DNA from 2 places in the Candidatus Pelagibacter sp. HIMB123 genome. Region 2 is predicted to be linked to the other one. Evidence: riboswitches for the same ligand, from Rfam matches in the RefSeq annotation. Region 2 holds a riboswitch; the other holds the start of a gene.
The links. A riboswitch is a leader RNA that binds a small molecule or an ion and turns the genes downstream of it on or off. The one in region 2 is predicted to bind S-adenosylmethionine.
Positions count from the first base shown of each region.

Region 1: it holds a riboswitch for S-adenosylmethionine, as region 2 does, so the genes downstream of both, ACTTBL_RS00665 (homocysteine S-methyltransferase family protein) here and ACTTBL_RS06370 (O-acetylhomoserine aminocarboxypropyltransferase/cysteine synthase family protein) in region 2, are expected to answer to the same signal.

Region 1 is NZ_JBNAIL010000004.1:7,980-12,196, reverse strand. Features, by position in the region: gene ACTTBL_RS00690 (XdhC family protein) at 1-101, shown strand, start outside; gene ACTTBL_RS00685 (DUF1244 domain-containing protein) at 152-397, shown strand; gene ACTTBL_RS00680 (molybdenum cofactor synthesis domain-containing protein) at 398-898, opposite strand; gene ACTTBL_RS00675 (sulfite exporter TauE/SafE family protein) at 915-1,661, shown strand; gene ACTTBL_RS00670 (putative 2OG-Fe(II) oxygenase) at 1,699-2,289, shown strand; SAM riboswitch class V at 2,381-2,446, shown strand; gene ACTTBL_RS00665 (homocysteine S-methyltransferase family protein) at 2,452-3,354, shown strand; gene ACTTBL_RS00660 (DMT family transporter) at 3,347-4,217, opposite strand, start outside.
Region 2 is NZ_JBNAIL010000028.1:7,652-11,868, reverse strand. Features, by position in the region: gene ACTTBL_RS06375 (COX15/CtaA family protein) at 1-930, shown strand, start outside; gene ACTTBL_RS06370 (O-acetylhomoserine aminocarboxypropyltransferase/cysteine synthase family protein) at 960-2,288, opposite strand; SAM riboswitch class V at 2,290-2,356, opposite strand; gene rplM (50S ribosomal protein L13) at 2,500-2,958, shown strand; gene rpsI (30S ribosomal protein S9) at 2,960-3,397, shown strand; gene argC (N-acetyl-gamma-glutamyl-phosphate reductase) at 3,431-4,217, shown strand, end outside.

The DNA.
Region 1 (4,217 bases), on a different contig from region 2:
AAATAAATGGACCAATTGGTATTAAGTTGGGAGGAAAATCGCCATCTGAAATAGCGTTATCAATAATTTCACAACTAGTTTCCGAAAAATATAAAAATTAAATATAAATTTATTTATTGTGTTGATCGTTTTTGTGATTAATACTTTACTCATGAATGATAATCAAAAAAAAGAACTTCAATCAGCAGCTTTTGAGAGATTGTTAAAACATCTGGATGAAAGAAAAGATGTTCAAAATATTGATCTGATGAACCTTGCTGGGTTCTGTAGAAATTGTTTGTCAAGATGGTTTAGAGAAGAAGGTGAAAAAAAAGGAGTAAGCATGTCAGACTTAGAAGCTAGAGAGCATGTTTATGGAATGCCCTATTCTGAATGGAAAGAAAAATATCAAAAATAATTATTTTTCTTTAAGTCTTGGAAATAATTCAACAAAATTACAAGGTTTGTGATTAATATCTAATTGATGTTTTAAAATTCCATCCCATGCATCCGTTACGCCGCCTGAGGAACCAGGTAATGCAAAAATATATTTTCCATTAGATAAGATTGCACAAGCTCTAGATTGAATTGATGATGTACCAACTGTTTTTAAGCTAATTGTTCTAAAAACTTCTCCAAATCCAGGTATATGTTTGTCAGCAATCTCTCCTAATGCTTCAGGAGTAATATCTCTTCCTGTTAGACCAGTTCCTCCTGTGGTGATTATGACATCTATATTTTTTTGATTTGTCCATTCTTTTAAAATTTTTACAATATCTTCTTTATTGTCTTTGCAAATTTTTCTATCAATTAATTTATGTTTAGCTTGGATAATTTTATCTACAAGTATTGCACCCGATTTATCGTTATCAATTGTTCTGGTATCTGTTACAGTTAATAAAGCTATATTTACTATCATAATTAAATTTTAAAAAATGATTATACTTACAATATTTTTTTTTATAACTGCAATATTATATTCTAGTATCGGTTTTGGGGGCGGATCTACTTACCTTGCTTTGATGTTAATTTGGGATATCCCCTTCTATATTTTTCCAATTATAGCATTAATTTGTAATATTATTGTTGTAACTGGTAATTCAATAAATTTTTTGAGGACAAAAAATATCAATATTAATTTACTTACACCTTATTTAATTGGATCTGTACCTTTTGCTTTTTTTGGAGCTTCTATTTCAATTAATAAAGATTTATTTGAAATTTTACTGTTCTTTATTTTATTAATAGCAGGAATTTTTTTATTATTAGAGAGTAAATCCTTTAATAAAGATCAGATTGTAATTAGACAAGTCTCAAAAGTCATTTCTATTTTTATTGGTTCAATTATTGGGTTTATATCTGGGTTAGTAGGAATAGGTGGAGGAATATTTTTAAGTCCAATTTTATTTCTTATTAAAGCTGGTTATCCAAAACATATAACAAGTACAGCATCTCTATTTATATTAATCAATTCTATTTTTGGAGTAGCAGGACAACTAACTAAAGATATAGTTTTAAATGAATTTTTGAATTATTGGCCTCTATTTATTGTTGTTTTAATCGGTGGACAAATTGGAAGTTTTCTTAATATAAAATTTTTATCAAATAAAGTGTTAGCTCTAATGACATCTTTTTTGGTTATTTTTGTGGCAATAAGAATGGGGTTTAAATTAATATCCTAATATTGATTATAATTTTTTTTGATATATTTAAAGCTCTATGAAAAATATAAAACCTTTTGGTCCATCTATAGGAAAAACAAAAATTTCAAAGAAATTTTTAGATATCTTAAATAAAGAAATTGATAATAAAGTTTTAACAAAGAATAATGATTATAGTTCTAAATTAGCTAGTCAGATTAAAAAAGAAATTAAAATTTCAAATAATTTTATAAAAAAAAATTTAGAAAGAGAAATAAAAAAAAATATCAAAAATTTTCTTAAAAATGAAAAGATTAAAAAAGTTAAAGATATAAAGATATTAAATTTATGGGTAGTAAGTCAATTTAAAGATGAATATAACCCAATCCATTATCATGATGGAGATTTATCTGGTGTTGGTTATTTAAAAGTACCAAAAGATATGACTAAAAATAAATTTTTAAAAAACAAAAAAGATAAGACTAACGGCACAATTGATTTTATTAACGGACAAAGAGGTTTTTTGAGCAGAAGTATTTATAATATTGTACCTAAAGAAAGAGACTTAATAATTTTTCCAAACTATTTAATGCATACTGCATATCCATTTAATATTAATGCTGAAAGAAGATCTTTTTCTTTTAATGCTAAAATTATTTTAAATAGATAGTTTACAAGTAATTAATTATCGTTTAAAAAGATACTGCCGATTTGATCCTATTGCGGGCATAAACTGCTAAAATGGAATTCCCAAAATAATCAAATAAGCAAGGTAGTTGAACTGTATTGTGCACCTGGCATAAAGCTAAAGTACTAAAAAGGTGAGGACAAGATGGATATTAATTTTTTTAAAGAAACAAGAATATTAGATGGTGGAATGGGCCAAGAGCTTTTGGCTCGGGGGATGAAGCCAAATGGAACTTTGTGGAGCGCAAACGCAATATTAAATTCTGATTACCACAAGCTTTTAGAAGATACTCACAAGGATTTTGTGAAAGCAGGAGCTGAAGTAATCGTTACAACTACATTCACAACTAGAAGAAAGAGGCTGAAAGACAATAATATCGAGGACAAGTTTGAATACCTTAATAAAAAAGCTGGTGAAATTGCTGTAAATGTAAAAAAAGAATTTCCTAATATTAAGATTGCTGGAGGTTTGCCTCCTCAACATTTAACTTATGAAGAGGACAAAAGAAGTGAAAAAGAAATCATTACAGATTTTAATGAACAAGCTAAATTATTAGATGAATATGTGGATTTTTATTATTTTGATGTTTGGAGCAGCATTAAAGAATTTAAATGTGGAATTAAAGCAATTAAAGAATTTAACAAACCCTATTTAGTTGGAATTCATATTTCTGAAGGAACAAATTTACCTAGTGGCGAAAAAATCTCTGAAATTAAAAATATACTAGATGATAATCTTCTAGGGGTAATGCTATCGTGTGTTTCACCAGAAAATTATGAATTGAATTTAGAAGAATTAAAAAAATTAGATGTTCCTTTTGGATTTAAATTAAATGGATTTAAAACCACTAGGCCTAAAAATGGTTATACAGCAAATTATTTGAGAACTAAAGGAAACCCCAATGAATTTTTAGGTCACCGTATAGATTTTACACCAGAAAAAATTCAGGAAATTGCAAAAAAGTTTAAAGAACATGGGGCAACAATTATTGGTGGTTGTTGTGAAACTAGGCCATCGCATATTGAAGCAATGGCAAAAATTAAATAGTTTGTTTGTTTCCACCTTTTTTAACAAAGTAAATACCAATGCAAACTGCAATTAAAGAAATTAAAACTTTTGTAGTAATTAATTCTTTCAAAAATATGTAACCTAAAATAGTTCCAAAAATTGGTATCAAATAAGAAACTTGAGATTGAAATATTAATCCATTTGTTGTCAAAATTCTAAAACGTAACAACCAAGCAATACCAGTAGGAACAATTCCTAAATAAATAGCAGATATAAGAGAGTCGGTTCTTGGCATAGTTTGAAATGGTTGTTCAATTAAAAATGTTAATGGTAACAAAATAATTATTGCCCAAATTAAAATAGATCCAGTTACATTTTCATTTTTTTTCTTACTTATTTTTAAAGTTAGTACCCCGCCTATAACATAACAGGTTGATCCAAGTAATATTAATAAAGCTGAAACAAAATTATTTTCATCTATTAAAAGGTTATCAGAAAATAAAAAAACTATTCCAGAAAATCCAATTAAAATTCCAATAGTTTTTACTAAATTGAATTTTTCATTTTTTGTATAAAAATGAGCTAAGACCGTTGAGCTTAGAGGAGTAGTTGACATCAATATAGCTGCCAAATTACTTTGGACTGATTTAACTCCATAAGCAATTAAGAAAAACGGAGCTACCAAATTAATAAAGCCAATCATTGCAAACCAATGCCAATCTTTAGAAAAAGCTTCAACTTTAATATTTTTAAAATAACACAAAAGTAAAACTGGAATTGCTCCAAAAAATACTCTCAGGAAAGCAATTGTAACTGGACCAAAAGAATAAGTTGCTATTTTTATATTAAAAAACGCAGAAGCCCATATAAGAGACAATATTGTTAATAAAAAGTAATCAATT
Region 2 (4,217 bases):
ACCAGATTAACTGACTCTGGCCTTTCTATTACTACTTGGGAACTTTTTGTTGGTACATTACCCCCTTTAACAAATGACAAATGGATAGAATATTTTAATCTTTACAAAGCAATTCCAGAATACAAAGAGCAAAATTTTAATATGACTTTAAATGAATTTAAAATTATTTTTTGGTGGGAATGGGCGCATCGTCAATTGGGGAGATTAATTGGTTTGACTGTGCTTTTACCCATGATCTATTTTACAATTAAAAATGGTTTTTTGATTTTAAAAGAATATTCAATAATTTTTTTCTTGGTGTGTTTTCAAGGATTTATTGGATGGTACATGGTTTCAAGTGGTTTAGTTGAGAGAGTTGATGTTAGTCATTATAGATTATCACTACATTTATTTATAGCTTTTGTAATTTTATCTATAGTTTTTTGGAAATTTTTAAAACTCACAAATATAAAAACTAATCAAGTAAATATTCAATTAAACTCTATTAAATTCTTTTTTGTATTGTTGTTTTTACAATTAATAATTGGAGCATTTGTTTCTGGGATGGATGCAGGAAAAATTTATAATACTTGGCCCTTAATGGGCTCATCATATTTCCCAGATGACAGTGTAATCAATGATTTGTTTAATCTTACTGTGTTTGATGATCAATCACTTGTTCAATTTATTCATAGAAATTTAGCATATTTAATTGTCATAATATATTTTTACATGCTTTATTTTGTTTTAAAAAATGGAAATAAAAATTTAAGAACTCCAATCTTCATTATTGGAATTTCTTTATTGTTTCAAATTGTTTTGGGAGTTCTTACAATTTTATCTGGAGTAAAAATGCTTTATGCATCTGTACACCAGATAAATTCTGTTTTTATAATACTTTCAACTTTGTATTTTCTTTATATTACAAAATATAAGGAGAATGTTTATTAGTTTCTATTCGTAGACATATGAACATTAAACTAACTAACAGCTTTTAAATTACCTTTAGAGGATTTATCTAAAGCTTGATCTAAATCATCAATAATATCATCTATGTGTTCTAGACCTATGCAAAGTCTCACATACCCTGGTGTTACACCAGCTGCAGTTAGTTCATCTTCTGTTAACTGACTGTGTGTAGTTGTAGCAGGGTGAATAGCTAGACTTCTTGCATCACCAATATTAGCAACATGGTAAAACATTTTTAAAGATTCAATAAACTTTTTTCCAGCATCTATTCCTCCAGCTAATTCAATACCAACTAATGCACCATTTCCATTTTTTAGATATTTTGTTGCACGACTTGATATTTCCTTCTCATGTTCTGTAGCGTAAATTACTCTATTAATTGCTTTATGTTTTTTTAAGTAATCAACTACTTTAGCCGCGTTTTCACAATGTTGTTTCATTCTTAAAGCAACAGTCTCTAAACCTTGAATTACTCCAAATGCATTATCAGGTGATAGGGCAGAACCAAGATCTCTAAGTAATGTAACTCTTGCTCTAACTGCAAAAGATACATTTGCTCCTGTTAATTCTGGTACTGCTTTACCCCAAACAACACCACCATAACTAGCATCAGGTTCGTTAAATAATGGTTGCCTTTTAGCATCTGCAGTCCAGTCAAAATTACCACCATCAACTAGAGCGCCACCAACAACTGTTCCATGTCCAGCTATATACTTTGTAAGTGAATAAACAACTACTGCAGCACCATGTTCAATTGGTTTGCAAATAACTGGTGCAGCTGTGTTATCCATTATTAATGGTATATTATGTTTTCTACCAATATCAGAAACTTCCTTGATTGGAAAAACCCTTAAATATGGATTTGGTAATGTTTCGCCATAAAAAGCTCTTGTTTTGTCATCAACAGCTTTCTCAAAGTTTTTAGGATCTGAAGGATCAGCATACCTAACTTCAATTCCAAGTTTACTCAAAGTGTGTGTAAACAAGGATACAGTTCCACCATATAAATCCGTTGAACTAACTATGTTATCACCAGTTTGTGCAACATTTAAGATTGCAAAAGTAGATGCCGTTTGTCCTGAAGAAACCGTAAGACTTGCTAGACCACCTTCAAGGGCTGACAATCTTTTTTCTAGAACATCATTAGTAGGATTCATGATTCGAGTGTAAATATTTCCAAACTCTTTTAGTGCAAAGAGATTTGCTGCGTGCTCTGTACTATTAAATTGATATGATGTTGTTCTATATATTGGTACAGCCACAGAATTTGTTGCTGGATCGCTTCTATAGTCACCACCGTGTATGGCTATAGTTTCTGGATTATTTCTTTTTGTGCTCATTTTACTCCTTTTTTAGTGCTTTAACTTTATGTAAGGCGCACAATACAGTTCAAATGCCTACCAATTTGTAATGTTGTGAAAAATTCCTTTTTAGCAGTTATAAGCCCGCAATAGGATCAAATCGGCAGGTAATTTCTAGCATATAAGCTAAATAATTCAAGCTAAATATAAAATTGACTTTGTAATTATTAATAGTATTAATCCTCGCACAATGACAAAATTCACTAAAAAAGATCAATTAGCTTCATCTTGGTATGAAATAGATGCAAAAAATGCAGTAGTTGGAAGATTAGCAACTATTGTATCTAATATAATTAGAGGAAAAAATAAAACAACATATACACCTCATATGGATGATGGTGACTTTGTTGTAGTTAAAAATATTGAACAAGCAAAATTTACTGGAAAAAAATTTCAGGATAAAAAATATTACAGACACACTGGCCACCCAGGTGGAATTAAAGTTACAACGCCAGAAAAACTTCATGATAAAAAACCTGGAGAAACTTTAAAAATGGCTGTTAAAAGAATGTTACCAGGCGGAGTACTGGGAAGAAAACAATTAACAAAATTAAAAATATACGCAGGTAATGAGCATCCTCATTCTGCACAAAATCCGACTGTAATAGAGTTAGATAAATTAAATAGTAAAAATATAGCTAGAAACTAAGATGGAAAACACTCAATCAGCACCAAAATCTCCAAAATTAAAATTAGATTTTAAAGACAGTAAATACGCTACTGGCAGAAGAAAAACATCAATTGCAAAAGTTTGGTTAAAAAAAGGTTCTGGTAAAATTTACGTAAATGGTAAATTATTTAGTGATTATTTTGCTGACGAAACTCATAAAATGCAAATTACAAGACCTTTTGAAATTATTAATCAGGCTACTGATTACGATGTAAGATGCAGTGTAAAAGGAGGAGGACCTACTGGCCAAGCAGGGGCTATGGTTCATGGAATTTCAAAAGCTTTAGTATTATTTGATGAAAATCTAAAAGCCACTTTAAAAACAGAGAAACTTACTACCAGAGACTCAAGAGCAGTTGAAAGAAAAAAACCTGGTAGAAGAAAAGCTAGAAGAAGCTTCCAATTCTCTAAAAGATAATTTTTTTTTAATTTTTAACTGTTATAATAAAAAATGCCTAAGCTTAATGCATTAGTTGCTGGATCAACTGGATATATTGGTGTTCAATTAATTAAATTATTAGTTAAACACAAATATATTAATATTAAATACCTTTGTGGAAACTCTTCTGTGGGTAAACACGTCAAATTTTACGATAAATCTTTATCTAAATATAAATTACCAAAAATTTTAAAATTTAATAAAAAATTATTAAAAGACGTTCATATTGTTTTTACAGCACTTCCAAATGGGGAAGCACAGGATATATCCAAACATTTAAGCAAAAATCATACTTTGATAGATCTTGCTGCAGATTTTAGATTAGAAAAAGCTTCTGATTATTTAAAGTGGTATAAACAAAAACATCGAGCAACTAATTTAATAAAAAAAAGTATTTATTTACTTCCTGAAATTAATAGAAAAGAGATTAAAAAATATAATATTATTTCATGTCCAGGATGTTATCCAACATCAATATTGCTTCCTCTATTTCCTTTATTTAAGAAAAATTTAATTAAATTAAATAATATAATAATTGATTCAAAATCTGGATATTCAGGTGCTGGTAGAGGAGTTCATAAAAAGTATAAAGATAAAAATCTATATGAATCTTTAAGTGCATATGGAGTTGGTTATCATCGTCATAATTCTGAAATAGATCAAATGTTAAGAAAATTTACTAAGAAAAAATTTGAATTTAGTTTTACTCCTCACTTATCACCAATGTTCAGAGGTATTTTGAGTACTATATATGTTGATTTAGAAAACAATATTTCACAAGCTAAAGTATTAAAAACAT